One region of the Psychrobacillus sp. Z16_25 genome, then DNA from elsewhere that is predicted to be linked to it. Evidence: a T-box and tRNA genes for the amino acid it is inferred to sense, from the RefSeq annotation. Region 1 holds a T-box; the other holds one or more tRNA genes.
The links. A T-box is a leader RNA that pairs with one kind of tRNA and senses whether it is charged. The one in region 1 lies ahead of serS (serine--tRNA ligase), so its partner is inferred to be a tRNA-Ser.
Positions count from the first base shown of each region.

Region 1 (8,308 bases):
GTGTTTGCTGCTCCATAGGTCGACCTCTTTCATGGATACGGTCAATGACATCATCTAATGATCCTTCTAGATAGATTAACAAATTTGGATGTGGAAAGTATGGAGTCATAACCATTGCTTCAAAAAGGCTTGTATACGTTTCATGGTCCACCGGTTCCATTGTCCCTTTTTCTTTATGCATTTGAGCAAAAATTCCTGTATCCTCGTAGATAGAGCGGTCTTGAATAAAACCTCCACCATATTCAAACATTCTTTTTTGCTCCTTAAAACGCTCCGCTAAAAAATAGATTTGCAAATGGAAGCTCCATTTAGAAAAGTCTTCATAGAAACGATCTAAATATGGATTGGAATCTACTTTCTCAAATGAAGTTCTAAAATTCAATGCATCCGCCAATGCTTTTGTCATCGTAGATTTACCTACTCCTACTGTACCTGCGATTGTGATAACAGCATTTGATGGAATACCGTACTTTTCTCTTAAATTCATCTATAAACTCCTTCTATGCAGTGTTGCATCAACTTTTTCTAAGATATTTTCTAAATCTTTACTGTTTTTTACAAAGTCTATCTCATCGCCATTAAAGCGTAAAACCGGTATATGTGGATGGCTCTTTTCAAAATCATCGATAAACATACGATAATCTTCAGAAAGCTGCTCTAAATAAGCTTGGCTAATTTTTTTCTCAAATTCTCTTCCTCGCATATCAATTCTATCCATTAATACGTCAATACTTGCATCCAAATAAATAACCATATTAGGTACAGGCATATTTTTCGTAAGTATTTGATAGATATCCTCATACTTGCTATATTCATTTGAATTTAGAGTACGTTTGGCAAAAATTAAATTTTTAAATATGTGGTAATCAGCTGCCACTGGCTTGTCTTGTGATAAGTATTTTTTTTCAATATCACTTAACTGTTTGTAACGATTACACAGAAAGAACATTTCCGTTTGAAAGCTCCACTCTGCAATGTCTTCATAGAATTTATTTAGAAATGGATTTTCGTCCACTATTTCCTTAAGCAATTCAAATTGATATGTATCAGCAATCGCCTTTGCTAGGGAAGTCTTTCCTACCCCGATGGGACCTTCTACTGTGATAAATGGAATAGACATTAGCTTTAACCTCACTATAATTTTTCAAATCGTACCCTTTATTTTAGCATAGCTAGAAAATGAAAAATAGAGCCTAATTGTCTTTCCAAAGAAAGACAACGAGACCCTAAATTTTTCTAATTCGGAAATTGTCATTTAACAGATACCAGTTTTGCGGAAAAGAAAAGCCACTATGCCAATAAGAAATACCTCTTAAACCCAGTTCCTTTAATAAATCAAACTTTGCTTGTATGGACCTTGCATCCTCAAACCATACTTCATGCTCCTTCCCTTCTCTCCAGTAATGGAAGAAAGGTGCCTGAGCCTTTGTGTCATATTCAATTGCAGCATTTCTTTCTCTAGCAATTTGAATAGCTTGCTGAGGATTAATGGCTCTCGCAAAAGGATTCCCCGGTTTATAGGGAAGTGTCCAATCATACCCATATAAATTTTGTCCCATTAAAATCTTATTGGCTGGTATATCTGTAACCGCATACTCTAACACGTTTCTTACAGGACCGATTGGAGAAACAGCCATCGGTGGACCACCGCTGTACCCCCACTCATACGTCATAATAACAACAAAATCCACTATCTCGCCAATAGCCTTGTAATCATGCCCCTCATACCATTTGCCCTTCTGATTAGCACTAGTTTTTGGAGCTAAACTAACAGAAAAAGTATAACTAGGAGCAAACGCTTTAAATTCTCTTAAGAAAGCGACATAGTTTTCCCGATCCGTGGGCATGATATATTCAAAATCCAGATGAATATGCTTGGTTCCTCTTCTTTCTGCCTCTGCTACCGTTTCTGTAAACACACGTCTCTTTACCTGTTCATTTGTAAATATCTCATGGGCTAATGTATCACTGAATGCGTCTTCTTCTAAGTTTGCAATCACAACCACTGTCTCGACTTGGTTTGCTTGAGCAATTTCCCCTAGTGTACCCCAATTAAGGGGCTTGAGCGTTCCATCCCTTTTCACTTCATAAGTAAACGGCATCATATAAGTTAGATATGCCGCTACATCCTCGACCTGCTGAATTACCTGATTTGATGGAACTTCTGTATACCATTCTACATATAAGTTAGATTCGATTTGTGGTCTGCTAGCACTTGGGGTTGTTGGTAATACTAACGCCTGCCCAATCACCAACACATCTGGATCTTCTATTCGGTTAATAGAAGCAAGGGTAGCACTGTTCGTATTAAATTGTTTCGCAATAGAATATAAGCTGTCGCCTTGTTTCACTACGTAAATCAATTTATCACTCCTTCGCATTACCTTATGCATACCATCTACAAAACATGCTAAAATATGCGAGAGGAGTTGACTCCAATGGATGAAAAATACATGACATTAGCAATAGAAGAAGCAAAAAAAGCGGAAGCAATGGGTGAGGTGCCGATTGGCGCAATTATTGTGTATGAAGAAGAGGTTATTGGAAGAGGACATAACCTTCGAGAAACAACTCAAAATGCAACCACGCATGCAGAGATGCTAGCTATCCAAGAAGCTTGTGATAAGGTAGGTAGCTGGCGTTTAGAAGATACTACTATGTATGTTACGTTAGAGCCTTGTCCTATGTGTGCAGGAGCCATCCTACAATCACGTATTCCTCGAGTAGTATACGGTGCAAGGGACTTGAAGGCTGGTTGTGTTGATTCCCTATATCACCTGCTACAAGATAATCGATTTAATCATACTTGTGAAGTCACAGAGGGTGTCTTAGCGGAAGCATGTGGCGAGTTGTTAACAAATTTTTTTAGAGAGTTAAGAGCGAAAAAAAAGAACCAAAAACGTGTTTGAACACGCTAATGGTTCTTTTTTTTACTTGATTACAGTTTTTCCACCCATATATGGACGAAGGACCTCTGGAATTACTACAGAGCCGTCCGCTTGCTGATAGTTCTCTAAGATAGCAGCTACTGTACGACCGATTGCAAGACCACTTCCGTTTAATGTATGCACATATTCTGGCTTCGCACCTTGCTCTCTTCTAAAGCGAATACCTGCACGGCGTGCTTGGAAGTCTTCAAAGTTACTGCAAGAAGAAATTTCTTTATATTCTCCATAGCTTGGTAGCCAAACTTCAATATCATACTTTTTCGCAGCCGTGAAGCCAAGATCTGCAGTACACATTAATAATACACGGTATGGTAAGCCTAGCAGCTGTAATACCTTCTCTGCATGTCCTGTTAACAACTCTAATTGCTCATAAGATTCCTCAGGCTTCACAAAGCGTACTAGCTCCACTTTATTGAATTGATGCTGACGAATTAAGCCACGAGTATCTCTTCCTGCAGATCCCGCCTCAGAACGGAAGCAAGCACTGTAAGCAGTGAATGCTTGTGGCAGCTGGTCACCATCTAAAATCTCGTCACGATAGAAGTTTGTAACTGGTACCTCTGCCGTTGGAATTAAAAAATAATCCTCTTCATTTACCAAGAATGCATCCTCTTCAAACTTTGGAAGCTGTCCAGTACCAGTTAAGCTTGTGCGATTTGCCATATACGGTGGAAGCATCTCTTCATAGCCATGTTCTTCAGAATGCAAGTCCATCATAAAGTTTAGTAAAGCACGCTCTAATCTTGCTCCCAACCCACGGTAGAATGCAAAACGACTTCCTGTTACCTTAGCAGCACGTTCAAAATCAACAATCTTAAGGTCCGTTACAATATCCCAATGTGCTTTTGCTTCAAAGTCAAAGTTCGGAACCTCTCCCCATTTGCGGATTTCTACGTTGTCATCCTCAGAATCGCCAATTGGCACACTGTCATGAGGAACATTTGGAATACGCATCATCATATGCTCAAACTTTTCTTCTACTTCTCTTAGCTCCTCGTCTAGCCCTTTAATTTCATCTCCAACCTCACGCATACGAACGATTAGGTCATCCGCATTTTCCTTATTGCGTTTCATTTGAGAGATTTTTTGAGAAACCTCGTTACGTTCTGCCTTTAATACCTCTGTTTTTGCAATTAAGTCACGACGCTTTTGGTCAAGTGGTTGGAACTGATCAAATTCTGAGATATCTTCTCCACGCTTTGCAAGCTTCGCTTTTACTTCTTCATAATGATCTCGAACAAATTTTACATCTAACATGAATATTCCTCCTTTAATTAGTAAAAAAAACGACAAAAAAGCCCTCATCCCCAAAAGGGACGAGAGCATACCCGCGTTACCACCCTGATTGACTCACTTTCGTAAGTCCGCTTGTCAAATAACGGCTTTTCAACCGGCCATAGCCTACTCATTCAGCTATGCAACTCAAGGACGGATTCACAAGGGCCTCTATCAGCTTCCACCAGCCGCTGACTCTCTACAAAAAACTTACTTGCTACTGCTTCCTATCATCGTTTTTAGTTCATGAAATTACTCATACTTTACTATACGTTTGAAGTTTTGGCAAGTGAATCCTTCGAAAAATAGCCTTTTTCCCTGAGGAGCTAATAGAGGCACTTCAGATAAAACAAGGAGAAAGCCAAGCAATATAAAGGAATCATACAAATAAAAGAATTTTCTTTTCTTAACCAAATAAAAAAGGGCTATGGAAATATCCATAACCCTAAGTTTTTAAAATAAGCCACTTATAAAGTCTGTCGTACTTGACCACAGACCACTGAAGAACTTACCTATCCCTTGGAACATCAAGCTAATCCAGCTAGCTTTTTCTACTGATTCAGTTGTCACTACGTCCACATCAGTACCATTGTCCATTATATAGCCATAGTCCGTGCCTTCTGTTTTTTCTATTTTTACTTTCCCCACTACGGTCCCTTTTTCTATAGGAGCTTCTATTGTCTCATTAGTAGGGACAAAAATAGCCTTGTACAGATCTTTTTCACTTGGCTTGATCATCATGGAAATAGGCTCTTTTGTTGCAATAGCTACTTCTTTTTCTTTCCCTTTTAAAACTTCTAATGTTTCATTACCAGGAATTTGATATCCCTCTGGAAAAAGATCTACCTTTGTGAATTGAGAAAAACCATAATCAAATAATGCTCTTGTAGCATCGAAACGCGCCTCATAGGATCCTTCTCCATTAGCATCTACTGCTTTCATCACAACTGCAATTACACGCATTCCGTTTCTTGTAGCAGTCCCAGTGAAAGAGTGTCCAGCGAAATCTGTCGTACCAGTTTTTAAGCCATCTACACCTTCATACTCATACACTAGCCCAGGTAACATCCAGTTCCAGTTGCTCATTTTAATTGCGTCGCTTGTCCCTTCACGGAAGGTTTTCTTAGGAATTTTTGTTGTTTCTAACACTTCCGGATAATCCTTTAATAATAGATAAGCTAATCGTGCCACCGAGCTTGCAGGCATTACATTTTCATCAGAAGCCCCTGTGCTAGCTGGATGCATTCCTTGCAAATCAGCATTATTTAAGCCGGTAGAGTTTACAAACTTTGCACCCTCCAAGCCCATTTCAGCTGCTTTTTCATTCATTAATTTAACAAAATTATCTTCTGTTCCTGCAATTGTTTCCGCAATAGCAATGGTAGCTCCATTTGCAGAGTAAATTGCCATTGCCTCGTATAATTCACGAATACTGTACGCACCATCCTCACGTAATGGTACATTACTTAAACGTCTATCTTGAGAAATTTTATATGTATATTCATTAACTGAATATTGTTGATCCCATGAAATTTTTCCTTCTTCAATTGCTTCAAAAAGAAGGTATTCTGTCATCATTTTTGTCATACTTGCAATTCCAAGAGGCGTGTCCGCATTTTTTTCATATAATATTTTTCCAGAGTCCGCGTCAATTAGAATAGCTGCATCTACATTCAAATTTAGGTTATCTTCTGCATTTGCATTAAGAGAAAATCCAAATACAAAAGAAACTAGGAACATCGGAAGTATAAGCCACTTCACTATCGATGTTTTCCAAACTTTATTCACTGTTGTACCTCCATCTTTAATTTTATCATTGCCCATTTTATCATACTTTGTCCATAAAAAGCATAGTGGATTTAAAAAGCACCCATTCGGCCTATATGAGGACGACCGGTGGGTGCTAAAAGTTCGTTATCTCTTTTACTTTTTATGAAATGGAGTAGTTTGGTGCCTCTTTTGTGATTTGTACATCATGCGGATGACTTTCACGTAAGCCAGCCCCAGTCATACGAATAAATTGAGCGTTTTCACGAAGCTCCTCTAATGTACCAGTACCGCAGTAACCCATTCCTGCTCTTACCCCACCAAGTAGCTGATGAATTGTATCAGCAAGTGGTCCTTTGTATGGCAAGCGACCTTCGATTCCTTCTGGAACTAATTTTTTTGCATCCTCTTGGAAATAACGATCCTTCGATCCCTTTTCCATAGCTCCAATAGAACCCATGCCACGATATACTTTAAAACGTCTACCTTGGAAGATTTCTGTTTCACCTGGACTTTCTGTTGTACCAGCTAATAAGCTTCCAAGCATGACAACATGTCCACCTGCAGCAAGAGCTTTTACGATATCTCCAGAAAACTTGATTCCTCCGTCTGCAATAATTGCTTTTCCAGCTTTTCTTGCTTCTGTCGCACAGTCATAGATAGCTGTAATTTGAGGAACCCCTACACCCGCAACAACACGAGTAGTACATATAGAACCTGGTCCAATACCGACCTTTACAATATCAGCTCCCGCTTCATACAAAGCTTTCGTTGCTTCTGCAGTAGCTACGTTTCCTGCTATGATATCTAAATCAGGATATGCATTTCGAATGCTTTTCACTGTATCTATAACACCTTTTGAATGACCATGTGCAGTGTCAATTACGATAACATCTACTTGTGCTTTTACAAGCTTCTCTACTCGAATCATCGTATCACTTGTCACTCCTACAGCAGCTCCAACAAGTAAACGACCATGCTGATCTTTTGCAGCGTTTGGAAATTCAATTACTTTTTCAATATCCTTAATCGTAATTAAACCTTTTAGAATTCCATTATCATCAACGATCGGTAATTTCTCAATCTTATATTGCTGTAGAATTTTTTCGGCGTCCTCTAATGTGGTTCCTACAGGAGCGGTAACAAGCTGCTCTTTTGTCATTACCTCGTTGATTGGTAAAGAGTAATCCTGGATGAAACGCAAATCACGATTCGTTATAATTCCTACTAACCGCAATTCTTCTTCATTATTTACAATTGGTACACCTGAAATACGGTATTTACCCATTAGATGCTCTGCATCGAATACTTGATGCGTAGGAGTTAAATAGAATGGATCTGTAATAACGCCATTTTCAGAACGTTTTACTGTTTCTACCTGCTCTGCTTGTTCTTCGATACTCATGTTCTTGTGGATAATGCCTAATCCGCCCTGACGAGCCATAGCAATAGCCATTTTCGCTTCAGTAACTGTATCCATACCTGCACTAATCACCGGGATATTTAATTTAATCTTTTTTGTTAACTGTACTGATAAATTAATATCCTTTGGTAATACTTCGGATTTTGCTGGGACCAATAAAACATCATCAAACGTAAGTCCTTCTTTTTGAAATTTAGTTTCCCACATTACTATGACTTCCTCCTCGGTTTTGAATATTATTACAAGGTTATCAGCGACACCCATGAGTGTCAAGAACCCACAAATTTTATATTTATTTAGACTTTTCTATAAAATTTTAGTATTTTTCTATTCTAAGTTGGATATATAGTCATGTCAAATAGAGAACTCGAGCAAATAAGAGTAACCTATAACAAATCATCCTACGAAGATTTCCCTAACATCTAGAATTAGTCTCCATTTCCCTCTACCTTTACCTTTTAGTCCGGCACAAATGAGATTAAAATTAGTTTATCCGAGAGGAATTGCTCCCCGAACGAGAGTATTCCTCCCGTAAATGAGAGTAACATTTATGATACTGCGGAATAGAGTGGAATTTTGGATTTTCTACTTATCTAGGAGACTGGCAGGCATCGGCCATGCCTTCACCAAACTTGTTTTTCCTATTTAGATAGTAATTGTGGTGGGGAGAATGCCTCAGGATATTTCCCTCCTTTTAGTCCCGCACGAATGAGAATAAATTCGGCTTATCCGAGAGTAAATGCTCCCCGAACGAGAGTATTCCCACTGAACGAGAATAAACCTTGTCTAACTGAGAGTAAACAGCAGCTAAACGAGAGTAACCACCACCTATCCGAGAGTATTTCACCCGTGAATGAGAGTAAACCCATTTACCTTGACGACTGTCTCTATCAAC
Region 1 covers NZ_JBXEOV010000033.1:141-8,448, reverse strand. The annotation lists gene AC1VU3_RS17400 (deoxynucleoside kinase) at 1-487, opposite strand, end outside; gene AC1VU3_RS17395 (deoxynucleoside kinase) at 488-1,120, opposite strand; gene AC1VU3_RS17390 (glycosyl hydrolase family 18 protein) at 1,227-2,363, opposite strand; gene tadA (tRNA adenosine(34) deaminase TadA) at 2,439-2,909, shown strand; gene serS (serine--tRNA ligase) at 2,931-4,205, opposite strand; T-box leader at 4,258-4,466, opposite strand; gene AC1VU3_RS17375 (serine hydrolase) at 4,677-6,011, opposite strand; gene guaB (IMP dehydrogenase) at 6,154-7,620, opposite strand.

Region 2 (8,308 bases), on a different contig from region 1:
GCCCGCTCCTCTTCCGAAAAACGAATCGGTATAATTTCTACCTTTCTATTTGTCCACTCCACCCCAGTATCCTGTCTTCGATTTCGCACCATCACCTGATTCACTAGCTCCTTGAGATATTCCTCATGCTCCACCGTACGCTTGCGCACAGAGAAGGACTCTTGAAATGCCTCGAAATTACCTAAGTGTCCCGGCTTTAACAGCGAAATTAAATAGAAGAGCTCAAACACATCATTTTGAACAGGGGTAGCAGTTAATAGCAGACAAAACTTCTTCTTTAGGCCTTGAACAAATTCATATACCTTTGTTTTATGATTTTTCAGCTTATGCGCCTCATCAATAATAATCATGTCATAGTCCTGCTCATAAATCAGTTCCTTGTGAGGACTTTTCTTCGCCGTATCCATACTCATGATTACAATATCCGACCAGTCAAGCGAATAGCTCTTTTTGTAAGCAATTGCTGGAATAAAGAACTTCTCATTCAGCTCTTGAACCCATTGATTAATAAGAGAGGCTGGTGCTAAAATCAATGCTTTCTTCACTAAGCCACGGATAAGATATTCCTTTAGCACAAGACCTGCTTCAATTGTCTTTCCTAGACCCACCTCATCAGCGAGAATTGCCTTTCCGTTCATTCTCTCTATGACCATTTCCGCTACCTCTAACTGGTGCTTTAACGGGGTGAGATTTGGCAAATACTTTGGAGACTGTAGACCAGTAAATTCTGTAATCAGATTATTTTTTGCAATATCATAGCTCATATTATAGAGAGACCAGCTGTCCCACGGCTCTACTTGATCTATTCGTTTTAAAAATCCTTCTTTCCAATCAGACGGTCGTTCTATCAACATAAAAAACACACCTCGCGGCAACTATTTTAGTGGTAGATTGCCCTAAATCGAGATGTGTATGATTATTAAACGGCTGGTAATATTATTTTTGTTGCTCTCTAATTTTTTCTACCTCTGTTGCCCAAGCCTCAATCTTCTCTTTTATGCTGTTATACTGGTTCTCAACCTCATCATCTTTTAATTGCTTGAGCTCATCATTTAGCTTATAAAGCTGCTGTTGTTGTTCCCCCGCCATCTTTAAGAGCTCACCCCTTTGCTCCTTTGTAAAGATTGCTTCCTCTTCTAACAGAATTATCATATCTCTAATACGTGCACTTTCAATTGCTATGATTGATTGAAGCTTAATAAAGTTTTGTCCTACATTATATTTGGCATTGGAAGCTGCCCAAATATCGTTTCCATTGATTTTTTTATAAATCACATCTGTGCTGCTTGGAATAATCCATTTCTCTTCAATGGTAATCTTCAAGTCTTCTTGCGTTTCAGCAGATAGGTATTCTCCATTCCCAGCAGCTGCTACCGCTTTTAACTGGTCTTCACCCTTTTGATCTACATTAAATCCAATGATGTTTACCCTGCGATTTTCTCCATCCATCGTAAAGCTTTCCGCCTCTTTTACAGGATCTCCATCACAAGTTTCCGCTCCATCACTTACAATATACACAGTAATAGAGCCTTCATAGTTTTTATTCGCCTCATAGACTGTTCGAATTGCCTCTGCAAGTGGCGTCCAGCCCTTTGCCTTCACTTCATCAACCGTTGAATCAAACTTCTGCTGATCATATTTTTGAAGAGGATATACTTCATCTATTTGCGAGCAGGATAACTGTTTATCTTTGTCTGCCTGTGTTCCCGCGTGCCCATAGACATATAAAGAAAGCTCACTTTCCTCTCCAATGGTACTCGCAAAACGCTTAACGGCAGTCTTCGCAATACTCATTTTTTGCTTACCTTCTACAGATAGAAGCATGCTAGAGCTCGCATCTAAAAGTAATATTCCCCGAGACGGCACAGCATTTCCTTCTGCCGTAACAGAATGCTCTTTGTATGGGTCAGGAAGATACGGCTCTGTCAATTCCGCTGCATAATTAATTTGTTCCTCCAGCAGCCCCTCTGATGCATTGCTGGCAAAGTAATAACGAAGCATCTTATAGAGAGTTTGTGTATCATTCATTTCTTTTGTCACTGCCCTCAGCTCTTCAAGCTCCTCCTGCTTTAATTCCCTTGAGTCCTTTGGGAATTTAGAGGTCTCATGCTCAAAAGGGTAATCTAAAGCAAAAACGCCTGCCTTAGAGGCATGCCATTCTTCAATAGTCGTGGGTATAACCACTTCTTGAATCTTCTCTAAGATGGCAGGATTTATATGTTCATTAGAATCTTTTGTAGAGGATTCCACCGAAGCATTTTCCGGCTCAATCTCTTTCTTAGTTTCTGCTTCCGACTCTTTCTGTACACAGCCAGCTAAGAATAATGGAATTGCTAATAATAAAATAAAGTGCTTCATACTTATGGCCACCTCTTTAGATTGTGTTTATTTCCATACGAGGTAATAAAAGTATATGTTTCATCACCTTTTTAAAATAAGCGCAAGGAACTATCACAGTGTAAGATAAAAGTCACAAAAAACGCATGATTACTATGCATAACCATTTGTGCGTTTCTATATATCGATGAGAAAATCATGAAAAAAATACCAAAATATTTTTTAAAAAAAACATTGCATTTCTCTTAAAAAAGCAATATACTATTTTATGTTGTCACGTAAACAACTTATACATTTGGAGGAATACCCAAGTCTGGCTGAAGGGATCGGTCTTGAAAACCGACAGGCGGGTCAAACCGCGCGGGGGTTCGAATCCCTCTTCCTCCTCCATTTATTTTCATAAAATAGGTCCCGTGGTGTAGCGGTTAACATGCCTGCCTGTCACGCAGGAGATCGCCGGTTCGATCCCGGTCGGGACCGCCATTTTGCGGGTGTAGTTTAGTGGTAAAACCTCAGCCTTCCAAGCTGATGATGAGGGTTCGATTCCCTTCACCCGCTCCAAACAAATAATAATCCAGCCGACTGATGCAAATCAGTCGGTTTTATTTTTTATTCAATCCTCTATAAAAAAGCAAGTTATCCACATCTGGATAACTTGCTTTACTTATTACTCCACCATGTACTCTGTGGATATACTCCATCTGCCGTTAAACATATTAGCATAAATCAAACTAGTAAGGGGTGGCTGAACGAGAGTAAATGGGGGCCATCCGAGAGTAATTGTTCACCGAACGAGAGTATTCCTGCTGAATGAGAATAAATCGTCCCTATCTGAGAGTAAGCCACGCCCATACGAGAGTAACCATCCCCTATCCGAGAGTATTCTTCTCTTGAACGAGAGTAAATTTTATAATGCCTATGACAGAGGAAAGCTTCTGGATCTCGCCCTTTTCCATATGACCTGCATACATTGACCATGCCCTTCAACATAACAGTTTCACCTAAAACAGTTTCCGGATAGGAGATTACCGGGATATATCTAGCCTAGAACACCCGAGAATAAAATCACCTTTTTCGAGAGTAATTGCCCACTGAACGAGAGTATTCTAGCTGAATGAGAATAAATCGTCCTTATCCGATAGTAACCAACAGCTATCCGAGAATATTCCTCTCTTGAACGAGAGTAAATTCTCTCGAACAAAAGTAAGTCCATTTACTAAAAATCATTACCTTCTAATAGAACCTTCATGTATCCAAAAACAGAAATCCTTCTCTATAACAACCTTTCTAGAAACTAAACCTATATACAAGATTCAAAGGATCTTTAAACTGCGATATACTATATTAGTCTAATTATTTTAATTATTCTAAATAATATCTTTACGTATCGAAACAATAGATTTAATATAGTGATAGGTTACAATATTTCAAAATTTAGGGGGGATGTTCAATGAGAACAGGGGTTAAATGGATATATTTGTTGGGTTCCATCATGATGTTACTTTTACTAGCGGCTTGTGGTGCTGGAGATTCGGCAAATGAAGAGAACGGGAGCTCCGATGGAATTGTGTCAGCTAAGTTAGGCGTTATCTCTTTCATGACTGGATCTGGTGCTGCCTATGGAGAAGCTATTACAAACGGATTAGAACTAGCCTTGGAAGAAATTAACGAGAAAGGCGAAGTGAAGATTGAGCTTGTCATTGAAGATTCTGCCGGTAAGCAGGAGCAAGCATTATCAGTTGGGCAAAAATTAATGAGCGATAATGATATTGTGGGAATTATCGGACCAACTCTTAGTACGGAGATGAATGTAGTAGGTCCTGAAGCAGACTTAAACGGAATTCCTATTATGGGAACTTCTACAACAGCTGCAGGTATTCCGCAAATAGGAGATTACGTTTTCCGTAACTCCATTCCCGAATCTCTTGCTATACCAGCTGCTCTAGAAAAAGCAGTAAACAAGTATGGAGCGAAAAAGGTAGCAATCCTTTATGGAAACGACGACTTATTTACACAGTCCGGATTCGACACCATGAAGGCTGAAGCTGAAAATATGGGTCTTGATATCTTAACTATTGAAACGTTCCAAAAAGGACAATCTGATTATAATGCACAACTTACAAAAATTAAGGATTTAAATCCAGATTTAATTCTAGCGTCTGCTCTTTATAACGAAGGTGCAGTTATTATGGATCAAGCGAGAAAAATGGGCATTGACGTACCTTTTGTAGGAGGAAATGGATTCAACTCTCCTCAAGTAATTGAAATTGCAGGAGAAGCTGCAGATGGTTTAATCGTAGCTACACCATGGTTTGCCGAGAAACCAGATGATAGAGTGCAAGACTTTGTAAAGAAATACGAGGAAGCTTACGGGCACAAGCCAGACCAATTCGCAGCTCAAGCGTATGACGCGCTGTATATCTATGCAAATGCCTTAAAAAATGCAGGAAAAGCTGATCGCGATGCATTACGTGATGCGCTTGCGGAAACCAAAGACTTGGAAGGTATTTTGGGGAAAATTTCCTTTGATGAGGTTGGAGACGTCGTAATGGATCCTACTGTATTAGTTATTAAAGACGGGAAGTTCCAGCTATTCGAGGAGTAATAATAGAATTCAGCAGGTAAGGGTGTTGCACCCTTACCTTATTTTGAAAGGGTGAGATGTTTGCTATTAGAACAAATAATTAATGGAATCACACTGGGAAGCATCTATGCAATTGTTGCCCTTGGATTCACACTTGTCTTCGGGGTGCTAGGTATTATTAATATGGCACACGGAGAAATATTCATGGTTGGTGCTTTCATAGGAGTATTGGTTACAAGCGTATTAGGACTTCCACTATGGATAGCATTTCTTTCTGCCATCATTGTCACAGTGATTTTAGGGTACTTGTTAGAACGAATTGCACTAAGACCTCTTCGTGGTAAGCAAGGAGTCTCTCATCTTGCTCCTTTAATAAGCACGATCGGGGTTTCTATTCTTCTAGAGAACCTTACCCACCATCTTTTTGGTGCAGGAAACCATCCTTTTCGTCATCCCTTTGCGCAAATCCAATACCAGATTGGTGATATTACTATCTATTTGGTACAAATTTTAATCTTTGTTATTTCTATTACATTAATGATTTTATTCACCTATTGGCTTGCAAAAACAAAGGCTGGTAAAGCTTTACGTGCAACAGCTGAAAACTTAGAGACTGCTAGCTTACTAGGTGTTAATACTAAGAGAACGATTACCACTACCGTTATTCTCGCTTCAGCCCTTGGAGGAATCGCAGGAATCTTAGTTGGAATGGCATTTAACTCTGTTAACCCACAAATGGGGCTGTCCATGGGACTTAAAGGTCTAGCCATTATCATCCTTGGTGGAATGGGCAACGTAAAAGGCGCTCTGGTTGGAGGTCTGCTTTTAGGTCTATCTGAAACAATGATTGTTGCCTATGGTGATTCCGGTTACCGAGATGCAGTAGCCTTTTTGATTATCATTGTCATTCTTTTAGTAAGACCACAAGGAATTTTTGGTAAGAAAACTGCAGAGGTAGGAAGGTGATCAATTCATGCTAGGAGAAATTTTAAATCCCTACTATCTCCAGATTATAGGGTTCATACTCATTAACATTTTGCTTGGTTTAAGCATTTACATAACCTTATCCTCTGGACAATTGTCCTTGGGAAGTGCAGGCTTTATGGGAATTGGCGCCTATACATCCGCATTACTAACCTTACATTTTGAACTACCTCTTTATCTTACGGTGATTATAGGTGCACTAGCGGCAGGAGTGATAGGAATCATTATTGGAATTCCTGCCCTCAGATTAAGCGGGGTATACCTTGCCATTGCCACATTAGGCTTTGGAGAGGTTATTCGTGTTATTTTTGTTAATTCCGAATCATTGACGAAAGGATCGATTGGTTTATCTGGTATACCTCATTTAGGAAGAGAGCTATTAAGCTTCACTACTAATCTTGGTTTTGATCCAGCTATGCTAGGCTTACGAAACAATCAGGCAGTATATTTATTAGTAGTTTTTTTACTATTAATTATTACCATTCTTATTGTTTGGTTCTTTATTCGACAATCAAAATCACGCGTCGGCCGAGCATTTGCCGCTATTAAAATGGATGAAAAAGCCGCCGAAGCGATGGGGATTAATATTACTTACTATAAGGTGCTATCCTTTGCACAAGGTGCTATGTTAGCCGGTTTTGCAGGAGCTCTCTTTGCTCATGTAATGGGCTATATAAGTCCTGCAGACTTTTCTTATCATAGGGCTATTGATATCTTAATCTTTGCTATATTTGGCGGAAGCGAAGTAATATGGGGCGCTATTTTTGGAGCCACTTTTATGACAATGCTGCCGGAAGCTCTTCGTTTTATAAGTGAATATCGATATATGATTTACGGTATAATCTTAATCCTCCTTATGGCATTCCGACCACAGGGGATTATTGATATCACCGTTCTAAATTGGCTAAAACGAACATTTAGAAGGAAAAGGAGGACGAATGATGATATTGCAGATAAATAATATAACGAAAAACTTCGGTGGGATTTCTGCATTAACAGACGTCACCTTCCATGTTAATGAGGGCGAAATATTTGGACTCATCGGGCCTAACGGTGCTGGAAAAACGACCATGTTTAATATCATAACCAATATGTTCCCCCCTACCTCTGGAGAAGTAGTATTTCTTGGAGAGAAAATTTCTGGGGAAAAGCCCTATAAAATTACCGAGAAGGGAATCTGCAGGACCTTTCAGAATATACGTCTTTTCTCTCAGATGTCTGTTTTAGATAATGTGCTTGTCGGTGGACATTGCAGGAGCTCATCCGGAGTATTTAAAAGTGTTTTTCGGACAAAGGCACAAAAAAAGGAAGAAAAAGAGAATCACGAGAAGGCTTTAGACTTAATAGAGTTAGTGGGACTCTCCCGTTTCTCCGATACTATTGCCGAAAACCTAGCATATGGTCAGCAAAGAAGACTAGAAATTGCAAGAGCCCTTGCTAGTGACCCCAAGCTGTTACTTCTTGATGAGCCAGCAGCAGGAATGAACGAAACAGAAACAGAGAATCTTTTTGAATTAATAAAGAAAGTACAAAAACGTGGAGTCACCATTCTTTTAATTGAGCATGATATGCCATTTGTGATGAAGCTATGTGATCGAATTACAGTTCTCAACTTTGGGAAGAAGCTCGCCGAGGGAACTCCAGACGAGATCCAAAGCAATCAGGAGGTAATCGAGGCTTATCTCGGCTCGGAGGAGGATGACGAAATTGCTTAAGGTATCAAATATTGAAACATTCTACGGAAAAATCCAAGCATTAAAAAGCGTGAGCCTAGTCGTTGAACAGGGCCAGGTAGTAACCCTACTGGGTGCAAACGGAGCTGGCAAGACTACTACAATGAAAACAATTACCGGTCTGTTAAAGCCTCAGAAAGGTACAGTTGAATTTCTTGGAGAAAACATTACTGGAATGAGACCCGACCAGCTTGTTCGTAAAGGCATCGCACTTGTTCCAGAAGGAAGAGCAATTCTTTCCACGATGACCGTATTAGAGAACCTTGAAATGGGCGCTTTTCATCGGAATGATAAGGAAATAAAAAAAGACATTGAACAGGTGATGGAGCAATTCCCCATTTTGAAAGAACGGCAAGAGCAGCTAGGCGGTACCCTCTCTGGAGGTCAACAGCAAATGCTGGCTATCGCAAGGGCCCTACTTTCAAAGCCAAAGCTCTTGCTGCTAGATGAGCCTTCGATGGGCTTAGCTCCATTAATCGTGGCAGACATTTTTAAAATGATACGTGAAATCAAAGATAACGGTACAACTGTTTTGCTTGTAGAACAGAATGCAAAGCAAGCCCTGAAGGTAGCCGATTATGGTTATGTAATGGAAACAGGAAAAATCATTATAAGCGGAGAAGCAAACAGCCTTCTAGAGGATCCCCGAGTGGTAGAAGCATATTTAGGG
Region 2 covers NZ_JBXEOV010000021.1:25,792-34,099, forward strand. The annotation lists gene AC1VU3_RS15700 (DEAD/DEAH box helicase) at 1-854, opposite strand, end outside; gene AC1VU3_RS15705 (vWA domain-containing protein) at 937-2,358, opposite strand; tRNA gene AC1VU3_RS15710 (tRNA-Ser) at 2,635-2,727, shown strand; tRNA gene AC1VU3_RS15715 (tRNA-Asp) at 2,745-2,820, shown strand; tRNA gene AC1VU3_RS15720 (tRNA-Gly) at 2,825-2,898, shown strand; gene AC1VU3_RS15725 (ABC transporter substrate-binding protein) at 3,788-4,942, shown strand; gene AC1VU3_RS15730 (branched-chain amino acid ABC transporter permease) at 5,003-5,887, shown strand; gene AC1VU3_RS15735 (branched-chain amino acid ABC transporter permease) at 5,895-6,866, shown strand; gene AC1VU3_RS15740 (ABC transporter ATP-binding protein) at 6,847-7,620, shown strand; gene AC1VU3_RS15745 (ABC transporter ATP-binding protein) at 7,613-8,308, shown strand, end outside.
Region 2: it has a tRNA-Ser gene. The T-box ahead of serS (serine--tRNA ligase) is inferred to sense a tRNA for this amino acid. The anticodon was not compared.